One region of the Halomonas sp. G11 genome, then DNA from elsewhere that is predicted to be linked to it. Evidence: predicted binding sites of a transcription regulator. Region 1 holds the regulator's gene; the other holds the start of a gene.

Region 1 (8,887 bases):
GGCAGTACCCAAATCTTCTGTGGCAATGCCCCAGTCAAGGCCGCGCATGCGTTCCAATTGTTCACGAAAGCGCGGCTTGCGGCGCAGGGCACGTTTGAGCAGAAAGCCCAACAGCCACAGCGTCAGCTTGAGCTTCATCAGGAAACGGCGTCCTTTAGCGCTTTGCCTGGCTTGAAGGCGACATTTTTGCTGGCCGGGATCTGCAGCGGCGCACCGGTCTGCGGGTTTTTGCCGGTACGCGCCGCACGCTCACGGACGGTAAAGGTGCCAAAACCAATCAGGGCAACGTCTTCGCCTTTGGAAACGCTGTTGGTAATTTCATCAAGGATCACGTTGAGGACTTGGCCCGCTTTGTCTTTGGACAGGTCGGCGTTTTCTGCAATGGCGGCGGCAAGTTCAGGTTTACGCATAAGGAAACTCCCTTTGTTTAATGATCGTGCAAGATACACTGTCGTGTTGTTGGTCAGGACACTGCAGGCCTGGCCGTCATTTCAGCCAAGCCGCCAGCGCCGCGAAATTTAGCCTAGCAGCGTAGGGGCTGCTCTGGAAAGCTCCACTTTCCTTTTCACGCAGCTGCCTGTCAATGCAAATCCAATCAAACGTCCGTCTCCATCTTCAGCGATTGCCGTCATGTCACCGCCTTCGCCTTCGATCCGCCAGCGTTCGGGTGGCTGGACAGGTGGGTAAGCAACCACCGGTAACAGGGGCGTTTTGACGATCACCGGCCATGCCCCAAAGCGCACCGCCGTGGGTGTGCCGGACAGGGTGGCGGCCAGCGCCTGGGCGCTGGCTTGCAGCGGCTGGACGTACATGGCGTTGACGCCATCGACGCAGGCAACGTCGCCCAGGGCGTCGATATCCGGGTGAGAGGTGCGCAGTTGCCGGTCCACCAGGATACCGCTGGCGGAAACCGTGAGCCCTGCTGTCTCGGCCAGAGCGGTACGCGGGGTCAACCCCGTCGCCATCAAGATGACATCGGCGTTGAGCGTGTCGTCGTTATCCAGCGTCAGCGTTACGCCGGGGGCATCATTAAGGGCCATGGTCTGGATGGTTCTGCCCAGGGCAAGATGGATGCCTGCGTCAACAAACGCCTCGCCGAGTGCGCGGCCCAGGGGGGCAGGCAACAAGCGGGAAAGCGGTGTGGCATCGGGGGCTATAACAGTGACGTCATGACCGCCCGCGTGCAGATCGTTGGCAAACTCGCAGCCGACCAGGCCTGCGCCGATCACCGCTACACGCGCGGGCGTTGTCCCCAGGGCATGATGAAAACGGCGGTAGTCGTCAAGGTCGTTGACGGTAAAGCAATGCGCTTTGACGGGGTCGGGTATCGCCATGGGCACCCGCGGTTCGGCGCCGGTGGCCAGCACCAGGCGGTCGTAGCCAAGCGCTTGGCCATCTTCCAGCCGCAGCGAGCGGTTCGCCACGTCAATCTGGCGGACGGGGGTATGAGGGATCACTCGAGCGTCAAGCGATTCGGCAAGCGCCGTGGCGTTGCGCTGTGCGAGCTTTTCGGGCGGCAGGCGCTTGGCGAAGCCGGTGGACAGCAGCGGTTTGGTATAGTCATCGCCGCTATCGGCGCTGATCAAGTGCAGGGTGCGTGTATCGCCTTTGCGGCGCAGCGCACGGGCAAGACCAACGCCCGCCATGCCAGTGCCAACAATAACGAGCTCAGCGTGTGATGAGGGCATCCGGGTATCCAGTGGTCAGTGGGACAAAAGCCTGTAAAGCCCACATGTTACACTAGGTGATCGTTTAATTGCCTGGAGCCTCTGGTGTCGCGTCACTGTGTTGGAACCGCCCCTGATCTGCCATGTTGGCGTCCCATTAGCGCGCTGCGTCCGGCGATGAGCGCGCCGTGGTGGCAATGGGTTGCCTCCACGGACTCACTGACGGCGCGTATTGTCTCCGCAGGGGGCGAGCGGCCTTTTCGCGTGCGTTTGTTGCGCCAGGGTGTCGGCTTTCCCCGGCCGCATGAGGCCCTGGCGCTGGGTATGCCAGCCCGGCGTTATGCGTGGCTCCGTGAGGTTGCCCTGTGCGTGGATGAAACGCCATGGGTCGTGGCGCGCTCGGTGGCTCCCCTCAAGGCGCTCGGGGGCCAGTGCCTGGAACGCCTGGGGGAGCGCTCATTGGGCAGTTGGCTGTTTCGCCAGCCGGACCTGGTGCGTAGCCCGCTGTATGCCACGCGCCATGCGCCTGGTTTTGCTTTCCCTGGCGATGATCGTATTAGCAGCCTGTGGGGGCGCCGCTCGGTATTTCAGAACGGCGGTAAGAATGGCGGGTTATCGCTGCTGGTGCAGGAATACTTTTTATCGACCATGACGGATGATCTTGCGCTGCCTTCGCGCTAGGCTAAGGCAGCGTCTCTTGGATGGGTGAGGTAAGCATGGATCGTTCTTTATTGCGGCCAACCGGGTTGAGTCGGCTGGCGGACTTCATACAGCTGATGCGCCTGGATCGGCCGATTGGCACCTGGCTGCTGATGTGGCCAACGTTATGGGCCTTATGGGTGGCTGCTGAGGGCGTACCCGGTCGCAATGTGCTGTTGATTTTTATCGCCGGGGTCTACGTCATGCGCGCGGCGGGCTGCGTGGTCAATGATTACGCCGACCGTCACGTCGACGGTCACGTCAAACGCACCAAGCATCGCCCCCTGGCCACCGGGCGGATCAGCGAGACCGAGGCGCAGCTGCTGTTTATCGGGCTGGTGGCCGCGGCCTTCATGCTGGTGCTGTTGACCAACTGGTTTACCGTACTGTTGTCGCTAGGCGGCGTGGTGCTGGCCTTCATCTACCCGTTCATGAAGCGCTACACGCATTTCCCCCAGGTGGTGCTGGGGGCGGCGTTTTCCTGGGCGATTCCGATGGCCTTCGGTGCAGTCCTGGGGTACGTGCCGGTAGAGGCGTGGCTGCTGTTCATCGCCAATGTACTGTGGACGGTTGCCTATGATACCCAGTACGCCATGGTGGATCGCGACGACGATATAAAGATCGGCATTAAATCGACGGCCGTGCTGCTGGGTAATGCCGACCGGCTGGTGATTGGGCTGCTTCAACTGGCCACGCTGGCACTGCTGGCCTGGGTGGGCGCGCGCATCGGGCTGGGCGGTTTTTTCTGGCTCGGCCTGGCGGGGATGGCGGCGACCTTCGTCCACCAGCAACGCTTGATCCGTCACCGTGAACGGGATGCCTGTTTTCAGGCGTTTCTGAATAATCACTGGTCCGGCCTGCTGGTGTTTGCCGGTATTGCGCTGAGTTGGTGGCCAGCGGCTGGCTAATCTCCGCCAGTGTCATAGAATTGTCATCAAGTCATGGTGTGATCGTCATGTACCTGTCACTGGATTACTTTCTATCGGACACCGTGAGGCTCTGGAATGACCGCCAAGACCGTCTTGATCGTCGATGATGAAGCATCCATTCGCGAGATGATCGCGGTGGCGCTGGAAATGGCCGACTACCGTGTTCTTGAAGCGGACAACGCTCAGGACGCCCACGCCATGGTCGTTGATCATCAGCCTGACCTGCTGTTGCTCGACTGGATGATGCCCGGTACCAGCGGCATCGAGCTGGCCCGGCGCCTCAAGCGCGAGGAAACCACCGCCGAACTGCCGATCATCATGCTCACCGCCAAGGGGGAAGAAGACAATAAGATACAGGGCCTCGAGGCGGGAGCCGATGATTACATCACCAAACCGTTTTCGCCCCGTGAACTCGTGGCACGCCTCAAGGCAGTGCTGCGCCGTGCAACACCGCGTGGTGTGGAAGATCCCATCGAAATTAATGGGCTGCTGCTTGACCCGGTGGGCCACCGGGTAAGTGCCAACGGTAAAGACCTGGATATGGGGCCGACCGAATACCGGCTGTTACAATTCTTCATGACCCACCAGGAACGGGCCTACACACGCAGCCAGTTACTCGACCAGGTGTGGGGAGGTAATGTGTACGTGGAAGAGCGCACTGTGGATGTGCATATTCGTCGGCTACGCAAAGCCCTGGGTGACGCGCATCAGAACTTGATTCAAACGGTTCGCGGTACCGGCTACCGCTTCTCCGCTCGAGCTTAACCGTGCGTTTGTGGAGCCGTGAACTGTGGCGTTTGCTAGGTTGGGCGCTACTCGGCACCTGTCTGGGCTGGCTGCTTGGCCTGCCGGGCCTGGGGTTGGCCGGTGGCTTCGCGATGTGTCTGGTCTACCATTTGCGGCAATTGCGCGCCGCCTACCGTTGGCTGACGCAGCGCCCGCAGGACGAGCCGCCCGCTGCAAGGGGCCTGTGGGGCGAATTGTTCGATCGTCTGTACCGTTATCAAAAAAGCCAACGCATTACCCAGAGCCGTCTCCGCTCGACGCTTGCCCGCATTCAGGAATCCTCGGAAGCCATGCGCGACAGCGTGGTGATGCTCGACCGCCACGGCGACCTGGAATGGTGGAACAGTGCTGCCAGCAACATGTTGGGGCTGCAAACCGCCCACGACCGCGGTCAACATATTACCAATCTGCTTCGCGACCCGCGGTTCATCAGCTATTTCAACGCCCGCGACTACAGTGAGCCGCTGACGCTCACGTCGCCGATCGATGAGCGTCGCATTCTGCAGTACCAGATTACTCTTTACGGTGACGACGAGCGCCTAGTCATGGCGCGTGATATTACGCGGCTGCATCAGCTAGAGCAGATGCGTCGCGACTTTGTGGCCAACGTCTCCCATGAGCTGCGCACACCGTTAACCGTATTGTCGGGCTACCTCGAAACCTATGGCGAGATGGCTGATCAGCTCCCCCCCCGTTTAGGGCGCAGCATCGGGCAGATGCAGGCCCAGACACAGCGCATGCAAAACCTGGTCAACGACCTGTTGCTGCTGTCGCGGCTGGAAATCGATCAGGGTGGACAGGATCATCAGCCCATGGACGTGACGTCCCTGTTAAACAGTGTCGGGGCCGATGCGCTGGCGCTTTCCGAGCATCAGCACACGCTCACCATTGAAGGCGACTACCCCGCGCAGTTGGTGGGCAGCGAGCAGGAAATCCGCAGTGCCATTTCTAACCTGGCGTTCAATGCGGTACGTTATACGCCCGCTGGCAGCGAGATTACGCTGCGCTGGAAAGCGTTCGGTCAGGGTGCTTGTATCGAAGTGTGCGACGACGGCGAGGGGATTGATCCAGTGCATATTCCGCGTCTTACCGAGCGCTTTTATCGCGTCGATAAAGGCCGCAGCACCGCCACCGGGGGCACCGGGCTTGGGCTTGCCATCGTCAAACATGTATTGCTTCGCCACGACGCCCAGTTGCAAATCGACTCGCATCCGGGCGAAGGTGCCCGTTTCCGCTGTGTTTTCCCCGCGACCCGCCTGAGCACATCTGCCACGCCGCCGCGTAGCGTCCCCACGGTTACATAGTTCGCGGCTGCGCTGCTGGGCATCCGCGTCACATGTGTCATTACGGCACATGCCTAGCGTATCCAAATGACACTCCTTGGCGATCAAGCGGTCTGGATAGAATTATTTAACTCTTTGTTATTATTGATGAATAATCCATTATTTGAATAGCTGGCACAGAGGCTGCTCTCTATTAGGTAAGACAGTATCTGTCACTGTAAGATGCAGAAAACTGTTGATACTTTTCTTTACGAAACAAAGAAAAGTAACTACGCTTAGACAGTAGCCCAATGCTGAGCAAGGATGTTCTGCATTAGCAGGGATGATTCAAGATTCATTGGATGAGTCTAGAAGGCGGTCACACTGCCAGTCAGGGTAACGTCCACGGTTGGAGTCCCGCAAAAGGATTGGAAGCTGGTAAGCACCACCGCCTAAAATGATCACTGTCGAAGACCCCGCCTTGGCGGGGTCTTGTTTTTGTCAGCCTTTCAACAACGTCAGCTTTCCCTTCTTTCAGCCTCTGTATACTGGCCTTGCGCATACGTCAAGAACGCTTGGTCACCGACCGGGCATGGCGATAATGGTCGTCCCACATCAGCACCGCCCCGGCCACGGCACCGGGAATCAAAAACAGGTTGGCCAGCGGGATCCACGTCAATAGCGTGACCAGGCCGCCGTAGCTTAAGCTTTGCCACCAGCGAGCCGATAGGCGACCGCGCATATCGCGAAACGCTACCTTGTTGTTATCCATCGGGTAATCCAGATAGGTGATGGCCATCACCCAGGCGGAAAATAGCGCCCATAGCAGGGGTGCCAACAGGTTAAGCCCTGGAATCCAGCCAATCACGAACAGCAGTGCGGCACGGGGCAGGATATAACCCAGCTTGACCATTTCGCGGCCCAGCGCATCAATGGTCGTTTTGGCCAGCCCCCGATCATCCTGAGGTTCACGCCCGGTGACCTGAACTTCAACTTTAGCGGCCAAGAAGCCGTAAAACGGTGCCGCAATCAAGCTGGTCACCAGCGTGAAGGTAAAAAACACCACGACCAACAGGCTAAGCACGAAAAGTGGCCAGATAAGCCACGACAGCCAGTCCAGCCAACTGGGCACCATACTCATCCAATGCGCCAACCAGCCCTCAAAGCGGCTTATCACAAAGCTGAACATGCTGACGTAGACCAGCAGATTGACCAGGATGGGTAAAAAGACATAACGCCTTAGCCCAGGCTTATAGACACAACGTGTGCCTCGGCTGATGGCAGTGAATGCATCTAGCATGAAAACGTGTGACTCCTCAATAATGACAACGCCCTGGCTGCCGTGCAGCCAGGGCGTATTGCATGAGGAATCAGGGGGCAGGTCAAGACTTTTTCGGTGCTGCCTGCTGGTCCAGTGTCTCAGGGTCGGTATGGCGGATATCCAGCCCCTTGACGAGGTAGACGACGTGCTCGGCCAGGTTGTTGGCGTGGTCACCCACCCGCTCCAGTGCGCGCAGCACCCACATGATGCTGAGTACCGAGGTGATCGAGCGCGAATCTTCCATCATGAAGGTCATCAAGGAACGCATGGCGCTGCCGTATTCACTATCGACAAACTCATCCTCACGCACGACCTGCATGGCCAGTTCGGTGTCGAAGCGGGCAAAGGCGGTCAGCGAATCGCGCAACATTTTACGCACGTGCTCGCTGATATGGCGCACTTCCACCAGCCCGCGAAGGGGGTTGCTGCTCTCGCTCAGGCTGAGCGCATTGCGGGCGATCTTGCTGGCTTCATCGCCGATCCGTTCCAGGTCAGAGGTAGCACGGATGACGGCGAGCACCAGGCGCAAATCCGAAGCGGCCGGCTGACGACGCGCGAGAATACGCGTGCACTCGTCATCAATCTGCAGTTGCAGGTCATTGACCTGACGGTCGTTGTCGCGGACTTTCTCGGCCAGCCGCGAGTCACTTTCCAGGAGCGCGAAGACGGCGTCCTGCACCTGTTTTTCCACCATGCCGCCCATGGCCATCAGGTGGGTCTTGAGTTCTTCCAACTCATGATTGAATTGGCGCGAGATATGCTGGCTGTGAGTATCGCTGGTAATGTCCATGGAGCCCTCCTAACGGGGTTGCGTAAACCTAAGCCATACGGCCGGTTATATAGTTTTCGGTTCGTTGTAGACGAGGATTAGTGAAAACGTGGTCGGTGGGTCCGTACTCTACAAGCTCACCCTGTTGCAGGAAGGCAGTGTAATCAGACACACGGGCCGCCTGCTGCATATTGTGAGTCACCAACACTAACGTTAGCTGAGATTTCAGATTTCGAATCAACTCTTCTATCTTGAGCGTCGAAATCGGGTCAAGCGCCGATGCGGGCTCGTCAAGCAGCAGCACGTCGGGCTGCACCGCCAGCGTCCGCGCGATGACCAGGCGCTGCTGTTGCCCGCCTGACAGCTGCCAGGCAGAGCGATGCAAGCGGTCCTTGACTTCATCCCACAGGGCTGCCGAGGTAAGCGCCCACTCGATGATGTCATCCCGTTGGCGCTTGGCGAGCCGTTTCTGCAAGCGCAGACCAAAGGCGACATTTTCGTAGATCGACATCGGAAAGGGGTTAGGGGTCTGGAACACCATACCCACCCGACGGCGCAGCTCTGTGACGTTCATTTCCGGCGCATGAATATTATGTCCTTCAAGGCTGATCTCACCGCTGTGGCTGACCGACTCATTAAGGTCATGCAAGCGATTGATTGCTCTCAAAAAAGTCGATTTGCCACACCCGGAAGGGCCGATAAAGGCCGTGACCCGGTGGCGCGGGACCTGCAGCGTTAGCCGTTGCAAAGCCGGTTTCCCTGCGTAGGCCAGGCTGAACTGGTCAATCTCCAGACAGCACTGATCCGCTGGGAAATGCGTCACGGGGGCCTGCGTGTCCTGATCGACGTGTCGGGATGTTAGCATTCGCTTCCTCGCTGACGACGTAGATGATGACGCAATAATATGGCAGTTAGGTTAAGCACCAGCACAATCAGCACTAATAACAGGGCCGTGGCATAGACCAACGGGATCGCTGCCTGGACATCCTCGCCATGAAAGGCGGTATCAAACAGATGATAGCCAAGATGCATAAACTTGCGTTCCAGGTGTAAGTAGGGAAATTCACCGTCGAGGGGCATTTGTGGCGCGAGCCTGGCGACACCCACCAGCATCAGGGGCGCAACTTCACCGGCCGCTCGTGCCACGGCCAAAATGACGCCGGTCAACATGGCGGGAGTGGCCATGGGCAGTACGATACGCTTCAACATTTCAAATCGCGTGGCGCCGAGGGCCACCGCCCCTTCACGCTGGGCATCGGGAATGCGCGCCAGTCCCTCTTCGGTGGCGACAATCACCACCGGCAGCGTCAGCAGGGCGAGGGTTAACGATGCCCATAACAGGCCACCGGTACCAAAGGTGGGGGACGGCAGCGCGTCGTCAAAGAACCACGCATCCAGCGAACCGCCGATGCCATAAACAAAGACCCCCAGGCCGAAGACGCCGTAGACAATCG
Region 2 (8,887 bases), on a different contig from region 1:
GATCGCCGCGGAGGTATCATATTCGTAGCGGCTCAGCGAGGTGTTCAAGGTGGCCCCGATACCGCCTGCGCCGACAATCCCGATGACCGAAGATTCGCGGAAGTTGATATCCAGGCGGTACATGGAAAGCCCGATCAAACGCGGCATGACCTGGGGTTGAATCGCGTGATTCATGGTCTGCCACCAGCTGGCACCCGTGGCGCGCACTGCCTCGACCTGCCGCCAATCCAGGTCCTCGATGTCTTCGGCCAGCAGCTTGGCCATGAACCCAATCGTCGCAAACGCCAGGGTAATCATGCCGGCAAAAGGCCCGAAGCCGAACATCACCACGAACAGGATGGCGATGATGACCTCCTGAAAAGTGCGTGATACCGCAATGATCGCCCGGCAGACAGTGTAAATCGGCAATGGTGCAATATTGCGCGCGCCCCCCAGCCCGACGGGTATCGCCAGCAGCACCCCAATCACCGTGGAGGTCAGCGTCATGGTCAAGCTTTCCAGCAGGCCCGCGACGATATCGTCGTAACGGCTGACAAAATCGGGCTGCATAAACGCGCCCAGAAAATTCACGGCACGGCCCGCCCCCTCGGCCACGCGCTCCCAGTCCACCTCCACCGAGGCCAGTGCCAACACAAGATACACCAACACCCCGAGGACAATGCCCCAGCGCAGCCGCGGGCTTTCGATCAGCGGTAGCCGCCGCCACTCGCCGCGGTGCGCCGCTTGCTGGCGCGCTGTCAACATCTCGGCCTGCTCGCTCATCGTCCGCCTCCGACGGCCATTGCGGGGGCCGCGCCGTACGAGGCTGTATCGCGCGGGTCTTCGCTAACCTCGTCATCCATTGGTTCGGGCGTGGTATCCCAGTCCTCCTCGCCGTAGATCGTGGTGAGAATCTCGCTGGTGAGCTCACTGGGGTCACCGTCGAAGACGATTTCACCCGCCCGCAGTCCGACGATGCGGTCGGCAAACTGCTTCGCCAGCGCCACATCATGGATATTGATAATCGCCGCCAGATCGCGCTCGGCACACAGCTCGCGGATCAAGCGCATGATTTGACGGGAGGTTTTCGGGTCCAGGCTGGCAGTAGGCTCATCAACCAACAGCAGCTTGGGGCTTTGCAACAGGGCCCGGGCGATCCCCACGCGCTGGCGCTGGCCGCCCGATAACGCATCGGCTCGTTTATCGATGGCGTGGGTCAAGCCAACCCGCTCCAACAGCCGAAACGCTTCCACCACCGCTTCCTGGGGGTAGCGGCGCAGAAAGCTGCGCCAGAACCCCACGTAACCCAGCTGACCGGAGAGTACGTTTTCCATCACCGTGAGCCGGTCAACCAGGGCGTACTCCTGGAAAATCATGCCCATGGAACGCCGCGCATGACGCAGCTTGTGGCCTGAAAGCTTGGTGAGCTCGGTATCTTCCAGGCGAATGCTGCCCTGGGTGGGCTCTACCAGCCGGTTCACACAGCGAATCAGGGTGCTTTTACCGGCACCGGATGGCCCAATCAGCGCCATCACCTGGCCATTGGGGAGTGTCAAATCGATATCGGTCAGCGCCCGGTCCCCGGTTGGGTAGCGCTTGGCGACACCACTGAGTGTCAACATTTTCTTACCTCGCGTGTATAGCGAAACGGCCAGAAAGGCGCGCCTTCCTGGCCGGTTAACAACCTCTATCCCGCGATCAGTCGCAGTCGTAGGTCACTCCATTGGCGTCAGCGATGGTGCGAATTACCGCCCAGTTATCCTCATAGGTAATCGGAATGAACTGCGCTTCGCCGGAGTTAGCGAACTCTTCTTCCAGGGCCGTGCCTTCCCAGTCGTAGCTGAAGAAGGCGTCCTGGATGTCCTCTGCCAGTTCGGGGGCCAGGTTATGGGCCGTGCCATAGGCAGTGGTCGGGAACGTATCGGAGGTGTAGATGACTTCGTAATCGCCTTCCTGGACGACGTCACGCGCCAGCATGCGGCGGGCGACAGAATTGGCGATGGCGGCCGCTTCGTAGTCTTCGTTGACCACGCCGAGAATCGAGTTGTCATGGGAACCGGAGAACGCTGTTTCAAAGTCTTCTCCCGCTTCCATATCGTACTCGGAGCGCAGCAGCGCGGAAGGTGCACGGAAACCGGAGTTGGACGTCTCGGAAGTGAACGCCAGTTGACGACCTTCCAGATCTTCAACGGACTCGATGCCGCTGCCCGGATAGGTGATGATCTCCATTTCGTAACCGAAGCTGCCGTCCTCGGCGGCCATCATGGCGAACGGGCGGAAACCACCGCAGTTGACCGCCACCGGAACGCCGCCAGTGTTAAAACCGGCGACGTGCAACCGGCCCGCGCGCATGGCTTCCTGCTGGGCAGCGTTGGACTGCACCGGGAAGAACTGCACCTCTTTGCCTGTAGCCTCACTCAAGTGATCAAGAAAGTCAGACCAGACATCGGCATAGACCGCAGGGTCTTCCACCGGCGTGTAGGCAAACACCAGCGTATCCGGGTCAACCCACTGGGACTCATCGCTGGGTACATCCGCGATCAGATCGCCATCCGAATCCTGGTAGCGGCTGGAAAGATCGGCCTGAACCGCCACGGCGGAGAAGGCAAAGGCACTGGCAACGGCGGCGCTGATGAGGGTACGAGGAAGAGATAACGTCTGCATGGATCACCTGATGCGTTGTTAGAAGACACAACGATACTGACGCGCTCATATGACAGGAGCGGGACATTCAGATGACCCATTGATGACGTTTTGACGAACGTAATGTGTCATTCCGCCTTGGAGCTGGCAATGTTGCGGCTACGTCGCTCGACAAACAGGCTGTTGCCAGGAATTTTTTTGGCCTGCTTTTTTAACTCCGAAAGCTCGGCAGCGACATCCAGGGCCTTACAGTCGGCGGCGGGAGGAATCGGCTTGACAGCAATCGAGACGCTGACGAACGGGAAAAAGCTGATTGTTCCCTGCCGGTTTTCAATGTGAATTCCACCACGCTTGCGGTCGTCCTCTTCATAAAACCCGGGGGCCATCAATTCCATATGATGCAGGATCTGCTGGCACGCTTTTTCCCAATGCGCCAACGGCAGCAGCAGCATGAAATCATCCCCGCCGATATGGCCGATAAAGCCACCGACGCTATCCACCTGAGCCTCCAGCAGCCGGGATAACGAAATGATCATATGATCGCCACGGGCATAGCCGTAGGCGTCGTTAAAGGCCTTGAAATTGTCCAGGTCGACATAGGCAGCGGCCACCCCCTCACCGGCATTCAGGTAGCGCCCCAGGGTTTCATTGATCAGGATATTGCCTGGCAAGCCGGTAAGCGGGTTGGCGTGGCGCGCCTGGCGAACCTGGATGGCGGTAATTTCACGCAACAGGTCGACAATATTGCCCATGCCCAGGTAGTGGCTGTTTTCGTCGACAATCACAAAGTCTTCCTGCTCGATATCGCGGCTATCCGTCAGTTGCTGACTCAATATTTCCAGCGGGGTACTGGCATTGGTGATCAATGACTTGTTGTCGGCGACATCCAGCACGCAACGCTTGGCATAAAGCGCATGGCTGTAGGGGTTAGTAAACAAGGTTAAAAACGCATTACGGCGTACCACGGCCACGGGCTTGCCGTCATCGACCACCGCCACGCAGCGAAGACTCGTCTGTTGTCGAAAGCGCTCGGCCAGCGTGAGAACAGCGCAGTTGGGGGTGACCGCGTCAATCGCCTGACAGATCGAACGGGCCGTTCGTCCCGCCGGGCTTGCCTGCGGTTTAGCGGCAGGCAGCCGCATATGCAGTTGCAGCGGTGGCTCCGTGCTGGGCCTGGCAAAATAAAACCCTTGAAGCAAGGCCAGGCCACGATCAAGCTCCCATAGGCACAGGTGCTCAGCGGCGGTTTCAACACCCTCCGCAATCAACTGGCAGTCCAGGCTACGCGCGACATCCAGAATGGAGCGCAGAAACTCGCGCTTGGCGGGCTCCTGGTCAATGCCCGAAATAAAGTGGCGATCCAGTTTGACGAAGTCCGGGCGCAGCTCCGACCAGTGGCGCAGGCTTGAGTGGCCTGCGCCGAGATCGTCCAAGGCCACCTGAAAGCCCATCTGGCGATAGTGATCCACGGCCTGGCGCATCAACTGGTAATCATGAATGGGCACATGCTCCGTCAGCTCGATCACGACACGTTCTGGAGGAAGGCCGCTTTCGCGAATGAAGCCTAGCGTCAAGCCTTCGCGAAAATCACGCTCCAGGATGGTGAGCGGCATGACGTTCAGAAATAGCAGGCCGGGTAGCTGAAGCTCTGCAAAGCGACAGATTGCCAGGCGACGGCAAAGCAGGTCCAACTCCACCAGAAGCCCTGCCTGAGTGGCGACTTCAAACAACCGCAGCGGTGAATAAAGGGGGGAGGCGCGAGGCCCACGCACCAATGCCTCGTACCCATAGATGGCTTGCTGGCTGGCATCCACAATGGGCTGGAAAAGAACCTGCAAGTCTTCTGTATGAATGATGCGGTTAAGCCACTGCGCTTCTTGTGCGGTCATTGCCTGTTCGTCACATTAAATAACAATCGGTTATCCCTAGCGTTTTTATCCATTCGCTAAGCGTGGGCCAATACCGTGACGAAATGATGACAGCCGCTATAACCCCTAACGCGCCGGTATATCGGGCGGTGGAAAACAGGCTTCTCCTCCGCTGGCGTCCAGCTGGCGAATGTCGACCGGGCAGCCGTGTTCGTCGAGGGTCACCAGCCCGATACCGCTGGCGTTCCAAAGCCGTTCGCCAGCACTTGCACGGTCGGGGTCCCGGGGGTGAACACTCAGTTTACGTCGTTTGGTAAACCAGTTGAGCGGTGACCAGGGGGCATACAGCCAGCGATTGAGCCGATCGAAGGTGTCCAACAGCGAATCGGGAAAGGTATTTTTGACCCCGCTGGAGGTGATCTGCCATAGCCTGGGCGCCTGCTTGCGGTGACGCACCACGATGTCGTAGGCAAAGGAGTAGTGCACATCGCCGGACAGGATCACGTAGTTGCCGGGGGTTTTGGAATGCTGCCAAATCTGCAGCAGCACGTTTGCGGCCCCGCGATGCGCCATCCAGTTTTCGGCGTCGACCATCAGCGGTTTGCCCGCCAGGGTAAACAGCTTCTGGATGCCTTCGATCAGCTTGACGCCAAACATCGGCGCGGGAGAAATGATCACCGCGCTGGGCGCTCCGATCAACGCCTGCTGCATTTCGATCAGCGCCTCCCAATCCATCAACCCGGAAGGGCGCTGCGGGTGTCGCTCGTTACGCCAGCGGCGCGTACGCGTGTCCAGCACGATCAATGGCGGTTCGCCGGCGACCTGAAACGCCCAGCTCTGGAACGCCAGCAGGCTGTCAATCAGCCCATCCTGGGCAACGGTGGCGAGATAGCCGGTGCTGTCTACCGACTCAAGCATCGCCTTGGTCTCGTCAATCAGCGGGTTGAGCCTTTCCGGCGCGTTACCCCACCCCTGACAAAGCAGGTAAGCGATCAAGGCATTGCCGATAATCTGCTTCGAGAACGGGTGGCCATAGGCACTGCGCTCCCACTCGGCGGTCAGGTTCCAATCGTCGGTTACATCGTGATCGTCGAAGATCATCAGACTCGGCAAATGCGCCATGGCGCGCGCGCACTGGGGCAGCCCCGCCACAAACGCCTCGATCACGGCCTGCTCCTGCTGATAGCGCGCAGCGTCCTTGTCACTCAGTGGTGGCTGAGTGGGCGCAATGACCTGCCATGCCACGGGCGACCACACCAGGCAATACATGGCCAGCATTTCGCCCAGCGTCATCAGGTGATTCTGCGCATTGGCCGAGGTAAAGACGGGCTTTTTGACGCCGCCAAAAAAACGCTCGCGTAGCGCCACGTTGCTGGTGATATCCGGTAGTAACTGACTGCGCTGGTAGTAGCTATCCGGGGACGCATAGAGCGCCTGGCTGTCGCTGATGGTCGCCCCTTCCAGATACTCGTCGACCAGCCCCAGGCGTTCCGTCAGAGCATGAATTGCCCGCAGCATCGGCCCTGCCACGTCATCCACATACACCTGATCGCCGGTCATCAGCAACCACGCGGGCCATTCACCTGGCGTCGCCTGACGCTCGCCCAACCACTGGTCGGCACGCACCAGGCCGTCGGCGCTATCATGGTGGGGCTTGCGGCAGGAGCCGTGCATCAGGCGATGATGCCGCGAGGCGATCACACAACCCGGGTAGGCCTGGTCGTCGTAGCATAACCACGGCGCCCATTCGGGAAGCGACAGGTAACCGCCATCGCGCTGCTGCACCTTCAGGTCATAGGCAATGCGCTCATCCCGGGGCAAAGGGCTCGCCAAGGGCACGTCGATCAAATGGATAAACGCATGCTGCCCGACCGGCAGGCATTGCTGGTAAGCCGCGAGCGGATACGTCTGCGCTTGCGGCTCTCCGGGGTGCAACACCAGGGACATGGTGAGCGGCCGCGACGTCAGGCACCACATCACCCAACGTGATGGGGTGATGCGGCGCAGAATAGGACCAACCAGTACATCCGGGAGGGCTGCCGCGGGGTGGCTCATTGATGGCTCCTTGTCTACTCATCGTCCAAATGGCAACGCGCCACGGCTGATACATTCGAGCGGTGCCGCTACCCGTCAACGCCATAACACGATACCGTATTTCTCAAGCGGCGAGAGCCGTCACTTGATCAGGAGGTGTCATGCTAGCCATCAACACACCGCCACTGGAAGGCGTGTCGTCAACGCATCAGGACGTGACGTTGCGCGATCTTGCGTGGCTGGCGGTGACCCCGGACGTAATCGAGTTGCCACCCTCCTTCCCTCAGGCAGGTCGCCCGAGCCTTGAAGAACTCGGCCTGGGCGAGTCGCTGGATGACTGGCTGCAGCGCTTGGCAATACCGATCTTGGCAGGCAACGGCCAACGGGCAAACCGGATGGGCCATTACCATGAGCGGCTGTGGCACTGGCTGCTGGATCGCGCGCCCAACACCTGTTTGCTGGGCCATAACCTGCGCATTACCCGCAAGCGCATTACCTTGGGCGAGCTTGACATGCTCTACCGCAGGCGGGATCACCCGGCACCGGTGCACCTGGAAGTGGCGATCAAGTTTTATCTGGGCTTGCCCGAAGGGCCTGGAGACGCCACCAGCCAGAGCCGCTGGATAGGCCCGGGCGGTCTGGACAGCCTGGCACTGAAATACCGCCATTTGCAGCGTCATCAGTTGCCACTGTCTTCCACAACACCCGCGCTGGAAACACTAGGCCACTGGCTGGCCCCTCGGGATACAGGACATATAGAGGCGGACCTTGGCGGGCAGCTAACCCAGCGGATGGCCATGCCGGGCGTGCTGTTTTATCCATGGCACGCGCCCATGCCATCGCCGGAGGGTGCCACCGCTGCACACCGCAGAGGACGCTGGTGCCACGTTAGCGATTGGCCAGCGTTTGCCTCTACCCTACCCGCTGATTTTCTGGTGGCCTGGCTCGAAAAACCGCACTGGTTGGCGCCGCCAACGTTTGACGCCTTCAAACCAGCGTCACAATCACTGATGCCGCTATTGGCGATGGCCCGGCATCAGCCGCAGCAGGTCATGATATACCTGCCCTCGACCCAGCGCTGCGAGCGGCTGTTTATCGTGCCCGACGACTGGCCGCGCCAGGTGCCTTTGCCACCGCGTTTGCAAGCGCATTAAACCACCACCAGATTATCCCGGTGAATCAACTCGTGAGCCTCCACGTAGCCAAGGATGGCTTCAATTTGATGGCTTGGCTTGCCCGCTAGCTGACGGGCTTCGTCGGCCCCGTAGTTGACCAGGCCTTTTGCCACGGTCGTGCCCTGTTCATCGACACAGGCCACCATATCGCCGCGCTTGAAGCTGCCCTGGACGGTGCGCACGCCAACGGCCAGCAGGCTGGAGCCTTTATCGCGCAGTACCTTGACCGCCCCAGGGTCAAGCACCAGGGTGCCACGCACCTGGAGTTGCCCTGCCAACCAGCGTTTACGCGCCGCGATGGGGGCTTGCTCCGGTCGCAGCAGCGTGCCCAGCACCTCGCCCGCCATGACCCGGGTGATGACATCGGGCTGCCGACCACTGGCGATCACCGTGACCGCACCGGAACGGGCCGCCAATTGAGCGGCGCGCACCTTGGTGGTCATGCCGCCCCGCCCCAGCGACCCGCCGCTACCCGCAACGGCCGCCAGGCGCGGGTCGTCGGCCCGGGCCTCGCCAATCAGCTGTGCGTCTGGGACGTGGCGGGGATCCGCGTCGAACAAGCCTTCCTGGTCAGTCAGCAGCAGCAGGGCGTCGGCTTCGAGCAGGTTGGCGACCAGGGCGCCCAAGGTGTCGTTATCGCCAAAGCGAATCTCATCGGTGACCACGGTGTCGTTTTCGTTGACCACCGGGACGACGCGCATTTCCACCAGGGTGCGCAATGCGGAAAGCGCGTTAAGGTAGCGCTTGCGGTTGGAAAGGTCGTCGTGGGTCAGCAGGATCTGCGCGGTCAGCACACCGTGGCGGGCGAAGTGCTGCTCATAACACTGGGTCAGGCCGTTTTGGCCCACCGCCGCCGCGGCCTGGAGTTCGTGTACCGCGCTGGGGCGTGCCTGCCAGCCCAGCCGCACCATGCCAGCGGCAACCGCACCCGACGACACCAGGACGACCTCGATGCCCCGCTGGTGCAAGGCCGCCACTTGATCGACCCAACGGCCAATCGCCACTTCATCCAGGCCACGACCGTCATTGGTCAGCAGCGCGCTGCCCAGCTTGACCACGACGCGGCGAGCCCTGCTCAACGCCGCTCTACCCAGCACCGACTCATTGCTTGCCACGTCGCTCTCCTCCCTTTTGGCCAACCCTGCGCCTTTAGCCCTCAAGGCGCGTATTCGACGTCCACATCGTAAT

Evidence for each region. The regulator PhoB, encoded in region 1, activates phosphate uptake and scavenging genes when phosphate is short. The targets are predictions, from matches to a motif close to TGTCATANNNNTGTCANA.
Region 2: the regulator PhoB is predicted to act here: its motif matches at 2,692-2,709, upstream of phnD (phosphate/phosphite/phosphonate ABC transporter substrate-binding protein).

Annotation. Positions count from the first base shown of each region.
Region 1 covers NZ_LYXG01000006.1:90,270-99,156, reverse strand. Annotated here, with positions in the region: gene ADS46_RS03920 (hypothetical protein) at 1-138, opposite strand, end outside; gene ADS46_RS03915 (HU family DNA-binding protein) at 138-449, opposite strand; gene ADS46_RS03910 (NAD(P)/FAD-dependent oxidoreductase) at 519-1,688, opposite strand; gene ADS46_RS03905 (chorismate--pyruvate lyase family protein) at 1,845-2,348, shown strand; gene ubiA (4-hydroxybenzoate octaprenyltransferase) at 2,384-3,274, shown strand; gene phoB (phosphate regulon transcriptional regulator PhoB) at 3,371-4,060, shown strand; gene phoR (phosphate regulon sensor histidine kinase PhoR) at 4,063-5,385, shown strand; gene cysZ (sulfate transporter CysZ) at 5,909-6,643, opposite strand; gene phoU (phosphate signaling complex protein PhoU) at 6,726-7,454, opposite strand; gene pstB (phosphate ABC transporter ATP-binding protein PstB) at 7,483-8,298, opposite strand; gene pstA (phosphate ABC transporter permease PstA) at 8,292-8,887, opposite strand, start outside.
Region 2 covers NZ_LYXG01000005.1:73,520-82,406, forward strand. Annotated here, with positions in the region: gene phnE (phosphonate ABC transporter, permease protein PhnE) at 1-762, opposite strand, end outside; gene phnC (phosphonate ABC transporter ATP-binding protein) at 759-1,601, opposite strand; gene phnD (phosphate/phosphite/phosphonate ABC transporter substrate-binding protein) at 1,678-2,643, opposite strand; gene ADS46_RS03275 (bifunctional diguanylate cyclase/phosphodiesterase) at 2,751-4,511, opposite strand; gene ADS46_RS03280 (hypothetical protein) at 4,617-6,545, opposite strand; gene ADS46_RS03285 (DUF1853 family protein) at 6,686-7,678, shown strand; gene proB (glutamate 5-kinase) at 7,675-8,814, opposite strand; gene cgtA (Obg family GTPase CgtA) at 8,856-8,887, opposite strand, start outside.